Regions from separate parts of the Bacillus sp. ABA4_010 genome, predicted to be linked through region 2. Evidence: predicted binding sites of a transcription regulator. Region 2 holds the regulator's gene; the other holds the start of a gene.
The links. Region 2 encodes Rex, which represses fermentation and respiration genes when NADH is low (regulators of the CRP and FNR family bind a similar motif). Its sites were predicted from a motif close to TTGTGAAATATTTCACAA; they were not measured.

Region 1 (4,646 bases), 2.3 Mb from region 2:
GTTCCGTCTTAATGATTTCTTCTACGCTGACATAATAGCCTTCGTCTTCCTTATGTGAACGGAGAGAACGGAATACCATACATCCAAGTACACCTATACCGCCTAAAATAGCCATCCACCAGATTTTGAATACTAACGCAAACCCTACTACAAAGAAGAAAGCAGAAATAACGAACGGAGTGCCTGCATTGCTTGGCATATGAATCGGTTTGTATTCGATCTTCTCCGGTTTTTTCCCTTTTTGCTCTTCTTTCATTAACCAGAATGCGTCAATTCCTTTAACTTCAGGTACAACAGCGAAGTTGTAGTGAGGTGCAACAGCTGTTGTTGTCGCCCATTCAAGCGTACGGCCGTTGTTCCATACATCTCCTGTTGTTTCTCTTTCCGCATAACGGAAGCTGTAATACACGTTATATACAAGAACAAGGAATCCAATTCCCATTCCGATTGCTCCAATTGTAGACACAACGTTCAAACCAGTCCAACCAGATTCTGCACTGTACGTGTACACACGACGTGGCATACCGTCGAAACCTAAGAAGAACTGTGGCAAGAAGCAGACATTGAAACCGATCATGAATAACCAGAATGTCCATTTTCCAAGACGCTCGTTCATTTTATGTCCAAACATCTTCGGATACCAGAACACGAAACCTGCGAAACACGCAAATACTGTTCCAGCAATTAGCGTATAGTGGAAGTGAGCAACAAGGAAATAACCGTTATGGTATTGGAAATCGGCTGCTGCCATCCCTAACATAACACCTGTTACCCCACCAATTAAGAACGTTGGAATAAATCCAACAGACCAAAGCATTGGTACTGTAAATTCAATTTTCCCTTTATAAAGGGTAAGAAGCCAGTTAAAAATTTTCATTCCTGTTGGGATTGCGATGGCCATCGTTGTAATCGAGAACACCGAGTTAACCGCCGCACTTCCTCCCATTGTAAAGAAGTGATGCACCCAAACTAAGAAACTTAAGAATGAAATGGTTACGATTGAAATAACCATTGATTTGTAACCGAATAACGTTTTCTTAGCGAACGTTGAGATAATTTCAGAGAAAATACCGAACGCCGGTAAAATAACGATATATACTTCAGGATGTCCCCAAACCCAGAACAAGTTTGACCAAAGCATCGGCATCCCGCCATCAGCAAGCGTGAAGAAGTGAGTACCGAATAAACGGTCAAATGACATTAATGCAAGTGTAACTGTTAACACTGGGAACGCAAACACGATGATGAACGCCGTAATAAGCGATGTCCATGTGAACATTGGCATACGCATTAACGTCATACCAGGTGCACGCATTTTAATGATTGTAACGATAAAGTTGATACCTGTCATTAATGTCCCGATCCCTGAGATTTGCAGACCCCATAGATAGTAGTTAATTCCAGGGCCAGGGCTTCCCTCAATTGCTAGAGGAGCATAGTTCGTCCAACCTGCATCCGGTGATCCACCGAATACGAACGAGATGTTGAAAAGAATCGCTCCAAAGAAAAATGCCCAGAAGCTTAATGCATTCAAGTATGGGAACGCAACGTCTCTCGCTCCGATTTGAAGCGGAACCACCACGTTCATTAAACCCATAACAAACGGCATCGCCATAAAGATAATCATGACTGTACCGTGTGTTGTAAAGATTTCGTTATAGTGCTGTGATGTTAAAAAGTCATTATCTGGCACCGTAAGCTGTGCTCTCATCAAGAGCGCATCCACACCGCCACGGAAAAGCATTAAAATCGCAGCAATGATGTACATAACACCAATTTTTTTATGATCAACCGTTGTTAACCATTCTGTCCAAAGCCATTTCCACTTTTTGAAATAAGTAAGAACAAATACGATAGCAATCGTCGTTAATAAGATGGAAATGTTTGCTCCTAACAGTAATGGATCATTCAGGATCAAATTGTCCTTAATAAAATTAAACATTCAGGGTGCCTCCCTTCCTTAATGATGCGCGTGAGCATCGTCATGTGATTCTGACTCTGCCTCATGGCTATCTGATTCTAAGCCATGCGGATCAATTTTAACTCCATATTTTTCACGAATTTTCATCGCATACGTACCAGAATCTACTCCGTGATCCACAATGTCTAAATGAGTGTTTGAGAACGTCATTTCTTCTACTGTTTCAGGAAGCATTAATTTTTCATACGTTTCTTCCGTCAACTGTGGAGCTGTTTCTTGTGTTTCATTTACCCATGCGCTGTACTCTTCTTCCGTAACAGCAACAAAGTTAAATTCTTGGTGTGTCATGCCTCTACCAGTGAAGTTCGAGTTTCTTCCTTCATATTCACCTGGCTCATCTGCCTGAAGGTATAACTCATTCACCATACCAGGCATTCCGTACTCTTGACCACCAATTTGCGGTACCCAGAAAGAGCTCATGGAGTCCGCTGATGTAATTTTAAATAAAATTGGACGATCTTCCGGAACTTTTACGTAGTTTACTGTTTCAATGTTTTCTTCCGGATAGCTAAAAATCCATTTCCAGTCAGCTGAAGTCGCATGAATGACAACAGGCTCTTTATGCGCCGTCTCTTTCGGCGGCTCTTCCAATGCGTAAAGCACCTTAACCGTCGGAATGGACAAGGCGATAACGATGACTAAAGGAATAACGGTCCAAAGGATCTCCAGTTTTGTACTATGATGGAAACTTGGGTCATAGTCCTTCTCGTTAAAATCCTTGCGGTCGCGATATTTTACAATAACAAAGGTAAATAAGACATATACGACAACCATGATGAAAATCATGAAATAAATAGAATACATGATTAAATCACGCTGCGCTTCAGCCACAGGTCCTTTCGGATCTAAAATCGCAAGTTCACTGCACCCGCTTAGTAGAACCAAAAAAACAAGGCCTGCCATTAAACTCAAAAGTGGTTTAAACTTTTTCGTCACCTTTGTTCACCTTCCTTTCTGAATAACTGTTCATTAAGTAAGCTATTACTTTGTAAGATTAAGTGTTTATGTATCATATACTATCAAAAGCTGAAAAAAACGAAACACCTTCTCTGTGATTTTTGTCACATTTTGAACTTTTTTCGAAAAACCGACAAATTTTTTTCACATTTTCGTAACAAATTTGGAAATATTTTTATATATCGGGATAATAATAACTTTTTCTGTATCGATTCTAGGACAGCATTCATGACGAAGAACGGTCATGGATGATGTCCTAGCTCTAAGCATTTGGGCGATTATTCAAAATGAACTGATGGTGTATCAGATGGGCAGCTAGAAATATGTTCCCCTCACAAAATTTTTAAAACTAGGGATTTTTTTACTGTTTCTGTCCTAAGCCAAGTATAATAGAAGAAACAGCATTCACATCTATTAACTATATAGGGAATTAGTAAATGACAAAGCGTAAAGTGGAAAGACCAATTTGGCCATGGCTCGTGATCATTCCAGGGCTGCTACTTCCAATTATGCCGCTTTTTTTAGCTGACATCTCCACAAACTCCGGTACGACACCCCGTTATGTTCCAGCTCTTATAATTCAGGAGGTGTTAGAAACCTTTTATAAACACCCTTCCATTAACTAAATTAGAAAAAACTAGCCTAAATTATGATTCAAATACATGTACTCTAAGGAGAAGCAATTATGAAGGTAAATCGACGAACAATAGTTATTAATGAACAAGAAATTTCATACACACATATCGAAAATGATAATCCGTTTGTTTGTTTTATGCTTTCAGGGATGGGCTACACATACGAGAAGCCTTTATTTCATTATTCAACCATGACCATGCTTCAGAATCAGCATGATGTTGTTCACATTCATTACTCTTACGGAGCAGATATATTTCAGTTACCTCTAGAAGATATCACAACAATTATGTGCAACACGGTAAATCCCATCATTGCTGAGGTACTTCAAAATTACCACTATGAGAAAAAGGCTTTTTTAGGTAAATCACTCGGTACTATTCCTATTATCAATGGGTTTATGAAGAATCATATGTATACGAATTCTAAAATGATCTTGCTTACGCCATTATTAACATTTGATTCAATATTTGAGGCATTATTAACCAGCAATTATGCCACATTAATTGCTATTGGAGAGGCTGACACTCACTATGTCCCTAATAAAATTCAATTAATCGAAAATAAAACAAACATTAAAATTCAAAAAATCTCTAATGCGAATCATTCTTTAGATATAGAACCATTTGACACGTTAAAGTCAATTACCGCATTAGAAGCAGTAATGAAAAGATTAGATGAATTTTTAAATGAATAAGTCTTGCTGCTAGTAGACATTTTTATATTAAAGTTAATTACATTTTAAATATAAAAATAAAAATGACGTGCGAAAACTGATATCAGTTAGCACGTCATTTTTGCTTTTATTATTTAGTCACTTTGCGCCTTCCACTATTCATAGCGGTGCTTTTTACGGTTTCAAAATCATGAAGATAAATAAAACCGTTCCCATCCCTGTCGCCGCATATAACAGTCGGTTTATTTTCGTATAGTTCTCTTCTTGCTCGTGCGGTAAGGCTGTTACCATCACATTTTCCGGATTAAACAACCATGTGGTGAGCTTGGCGATTTGCGGATTGACGATTCCAATCATCACCACTTGGATGAATATGTATAATAGAAGCGACCCAATGAG
Region 2 (4,646 bases):
AACTGTTGCAGTTGTTGTACCGTCACCAGCAACATCGTTTGTTTTGCTTGCAACTTCTGCTACTAATTTCGCACCCATGTTTTCGAATGCATCTTCTAATTCGATTTCTTTCGCAATTGTCACACCATCATTGGTGATTAATGGAGAACCGAATTTTTTCTCTAAAACCACGTTGCGTCCTTTTGGTCCAAGAGTTACTTTTACCGCATTCGCTAATTGATCCACACCGCGAAGCATCGCACGACGAGCTTCTTCACTGAACATAATCTCTTTTGCCATGTTTGTAGACCTCCTCAGAAATAGTAATATATTTTAACAATCATATGATATTTGGATCGTTCAATTAAGTAAAAATATGAAATTAGCCAATAACAGCTAAAATATCGCTCTCACGCAAAATCAAGTATTCTTTGCCTTCGAATTTCACTTCTGTACCAGCGTATTTTGAGAAGATAATGCGATCACCTTCAGCTACTTCAAGAGCAACGCGCTCACCGCTGTCTAGTACACGACCAGTTCCCGCTGCTACTACTTTACCTTCTTGAGGCTTTTCTTTCGCAGTATCCGGTAATACAATACCGCTTGCCGTTTTTTCTTCAGATTGTACAAGCTCAATTACTACGCGATCACCTAATGGCTTTAACAAGTGAAACAACCTCCTCAAATATATATCCATCGTATTAGTTTCTTATTAGCACTCATCATCTTTGAGTGCTAACACAATTATTATATTAAATAAACTGACTTTTTTTTGCAAGTAAAAATATAAAAATTTTTCAATTGTGAAACTTTCGCTTTCATCGGTCTATATTAGATTATTTCTCTTTCCATGTATTCTAAACCTGCCTTACTTGATAAATGATTGCGACTTTAAACATGACCTCATTTGTTATTTATCGTACTATGTTACAATATAGTGTATATAAACGATTGCTGAAAAGGAGTATGCAGATTGAAGAAACAATATTGGCTTATCATTTTGACATATGTCGTAATGCAGCTCTCTGGAGTTATTGGCATTGATTTGCTGCTTTCTCTAGGTGTAGCATCTGATCAGCCTCTTACGATTGCCCAACCATTAGCTGCAAGCTATTGGACCATTATTAGCTTCTCTATCGCTCTTATCATTGTTCTTTTTTTATTAAGAAACGACATGAACATGCGACAACCTACTTCCGTCTCGAAAACATTCCTTTGGTCTATTTTCGGCGTATTTCTTGCTTTGGCTGCGCAATCCATTGCAGCTATGATTGAAATGAATGTATTAGGAATTGAACCCGGTTCTCAAAACACGGAGTTCATCGTAGATTTAGTGAAAATGACGCCTCTCCTCATTATTGTGACGTCCGTTATTGGACCTATTTTGGAGGAAATCATTTTTCGTAAAATCATTTTCGGCACACTTGTTCCTAAACTCGGCTTTTTCTTATCAGCTCTTATAAGTGCCATCGTCTTTGCATTCGTTCATCTCGATTTTAGCCATCTTTTAATTTATACGGCCATGGGATTAGTTTTTGCCTATTTATATTCCAAAACGAAGCAAATTCTTGTTCCGATTGTGGCGCATGTTATGATGAATACGATTGTCGTATTAGGTCAAACCATTTTTGCGGATCAACTGGAAGAGATGCAACGCAACGCAGAGCAAATGCAAATTATTTTGGGAGGCTTTTTATGGTGAGAAATCCGTCCCTCTTTATGGGGCTTATTTATGTGTTAATGGGGGCATTATTTACGTACCTTGCCGTCGGAAGTGCAGAAAAAGGGCTTTTTGACTTCGGTACCATTTTGCTGATGGCAGTCGCGGCTTTTGATTTCGGCACAGCTCTACGTATTTTCAACCTTCATTATCAAATTAAAAAGCTTCAACAGCAGAAATAAAAATATCTATGTAAAAGGGCCCTTTACCAATTGAACATTGGCGAAGGGCCCTTTTGCTTCGTTACATGTTAGCTTGAGCTTCCTGCTCAGCTTTCAATACTTTACGGTAAGCAGATTTTGAGATGATAATACTAATTTCATAAAGAAGCAGTAACGGCACTGTGACCATTAGATGAGAAATAATGTCAGGCGGCGTAATGAACGCAGCAATGACCAATAGGAAAAAGTAGGCATACCTTCTCACATTCGCTAAAAACATCGGTGTCACAATCCCTAGCCTTGTTAAAAACATAACAATAACAGGAAGCTGAAACAATAAACCGAACGGCAGAACCAGCTTCAGCAAAAACTGAAAATATTCATTAATGCCAATAACTTGTTGAATGTTTAAATCATTCGCCAGCCCTGTCATGAAATGAACGACAAATGGAAACAAGATAAAATAAGCAAATGAAATGCCCCCTAAAAACAAAAACAATGAAGCGGGAATATAGCTTAAAGTCACTTTTCGTTCTTTTTCATAAAGACCTGGACTGATAAAGGCCCATAGTTGATACAAAGCAATGGGCGAAGATAAAATACATCCGATGATAAAAGCAAACTGCATATAGATTTTAATTGGATCAGTCAGCCGAAAGGCATTCATCGTTAATTCCTTCGCTTCATCTGCCTGTTGCAAATATAAAATAATCGGCTTTACTAAGAAAAATGATCCAATGGTAGCCGCTAAAAAAAAGACAATCGTAATGATTACCCGCTTTCGCAGCTCTCCAATATGATCATACACAGACATTTCTTGTTCCGTCATAACACTCATTCCTTACTTTTCGCTGCGCTTATCGTCATCATCATCTGCTAATCCCTTAGTTGCATCTTTAAATTCTTTTAGCGTATGACCTGCTGCTTTTCCAAGCTCAGGTAATTTCTTTGGTCCAAAAATAAGCAATGCGACAAGGGCAATTAATAAAAAGCTACCAAATCCTAAACCCATAAATACCTGTCTCCTCTCATCTTAATTAACCTGTTTAAAGATCCTGCGGATAGTTCTTTAAGAAATACACAAGTGATTGAAGTTCCACTGCCAAATCAATGTGATGGATGCGAATAGAGTCTGGTACACTAATACGAGCTGGCGTAAAATTCAAGATTCCTTTAATTCCACTTTTAACTAAGCGGTCTGTAATTTGTTGCGCTGCACTTGCTGGCACCGTTAAAATTGCAACTGAAATCTCTCCCGTAATTTTCTCCTCTAAATCATCTAGATGATAAATGGGTACTCCACCTACATTTGTGCCTACTTTATTTTTTTCAACATCAAAAGCAAATTCAATTTTCGTATTATTGTTCTTAATGAAATTATAATTTAAAAAGGCGGTTCCTAAGTTTCCCACTCCAATGAGGGCTACTTTCGTGACTTCGTCTTGATCTAACGTTTTCCTAAAAAAGGATAGCAAATAATTGACATTATAGCCATAACCTTTTTTGCCAAGTGCTCCAAAATAAGAAAAATCTCTACGAATGGTTGCTGAGTCCACTTTAACAGCCTCGCTTAATTCAGCTGAAGAAACACGTTGTTTTCCTGAAGAATGCAAGTTTTTCAAAAAGCGATAATAAAGAGGCAATCGCTTCGCAGTTGCTTGTGGTATTTTTAATTGCTCAGTATTCATGGTTCCCTCCCACAATCCAAAAGCCTGTATATATTATAAATTCTCTCTCTTAAAATCTCCGTTCTTCCCACCTGTTTTTTCTACTAAATATGTAGGTCCGATTACCATGGCTTTATCAATCGCTTTGCACATATCGTAAACCGTCAGCGCACATATAGAAGCAGCAGTTAACGCTTCCATCTCGACTCCTGTACTTCCTTTAGTTTTGACCTCTACTTGAATATTTAGTAAATAATTTGCTCCTTTTTGACTCCATGAAAAAGAAATGTCTACCCCTTTTAAGGCAATAGGGTGACACATCGGTATGACATCAGCCGTTTTCTTAGCCGCCATAATTCCAGCGACTTGTGAAACCGCTAACACATCTCCTTTTCCAATCTCTCGCTTCTCTATTTTTTGATAGATTTCTTCATTCACTTCTACACTGGAAACCGCAACAGCTGTGCGGAACGTTTCAAGCTTTTCCGAGATGTCAACCATCTTCGCTCTACCTTGATCGTTAAAATGCGTCAAACTCACATCTTCTCCTCCTCTATTTATGACTATACACTATTTTCATCCATCTGTCTCTTATGCTCCCTGCATTTCATACACACTAATAGGTAGCAATCTGGATAAAAATGGACTTACTTCTCCCATTATATCAGCATAAATAATATTGGACAGTTGCTCGGGATTCATACATTACGATACACTAAACCTATACTAATAGAGGTGAACCATATGATTCTTTTACAATTAAATAACATCGCCAAGTATTTTGGTGCTGAACCTGTTTTAACAAATATAAAAATGGAGATCCAATCCAAAGATCGAGTGGGACTTGTCGGCCGCAATGGAGCGGGAAAATCGACATTGTTAAAGATTATTGCTGGTCTTCATTCCCATGACCAAGGCGAAATCATCAAACCAAAAGGCATTACCATTGATTACATGGGGCAAAGCACCATTTTGGAGTCGGAATTATCCATTTGGGACGAAATGATGACTGTCTTCCAGCCTTTACGACAATTAGAACATCAACTTCGCACATTGGAACAGAAAATGGGAGATCCAGACCTATTAAACGATGAAGCACAGTATGAAAGACTTCTCCGT

Region 1: the regulator Rex is predicted to act here: its motif matches at 3,031-3,048, upstream of qoxA (cytochrome aa3 quinol oxidase subunit II).

What each region holds. Positions count from the first base shown of each region.
Region 1 is NZ_JBSWUN010000003.1:1,461,245-1,465,890, reverse strand. It holds gene qoxB (cytochrome aa3 quinol oxidase subunit I) at 1-1,942, opposite strand, end outside; gene qoxA (cytochrome aa3 quinol oxidase subunit II) at 1,961-2,917, opposite strand; gene ACXAEO_RS08375 (hypothetical protein) at 3,376-3,564, shown strand; gene ACXAEO_RS08370 (alpha/beta hydrolase) at 3,624-4,268, shown strand; gene ACXAEO_RS08365 (DUF2269 family protein) at 4,422-4,646, opposite strand, start outside.
Region 2 is NZ_JBSWUN010000003.1:3,727,717-3,732,362, forward strand. It holds gene groL (chaperonin GroEL) at 1-279, opposite strand, end outside; gene groES (co-chaperone GroES) at 362-646, opposite strand; gene ACXAEO_RS19585 (lysostaphin resistance A-like protein) at 953-1,681, shown strand; gene ACXAEO_RS19590 (YdiK family protein) at 1,675-1,881, shown strand; gene tatC (twin-arginine translocase subunit TatC) at 1,943-2,689, opposite strand; gene tatA (twin-arginine translocase TatA/TatE family subunit) at 2,702-2,872, opposite strand; gene ACXAEO_RS19605 (redox-sensing transcriptional repressor Rex) at 2,907-3,548, opposite strand; gene moaC (cyclic pyranopterin monophosphate synthase MoaC) at 3,582-4,067, opposite strand; gene ACXAEO_RS19615 (ABC transporter ATP-binding protein) at 4,272-4,646, shown strand, end outside.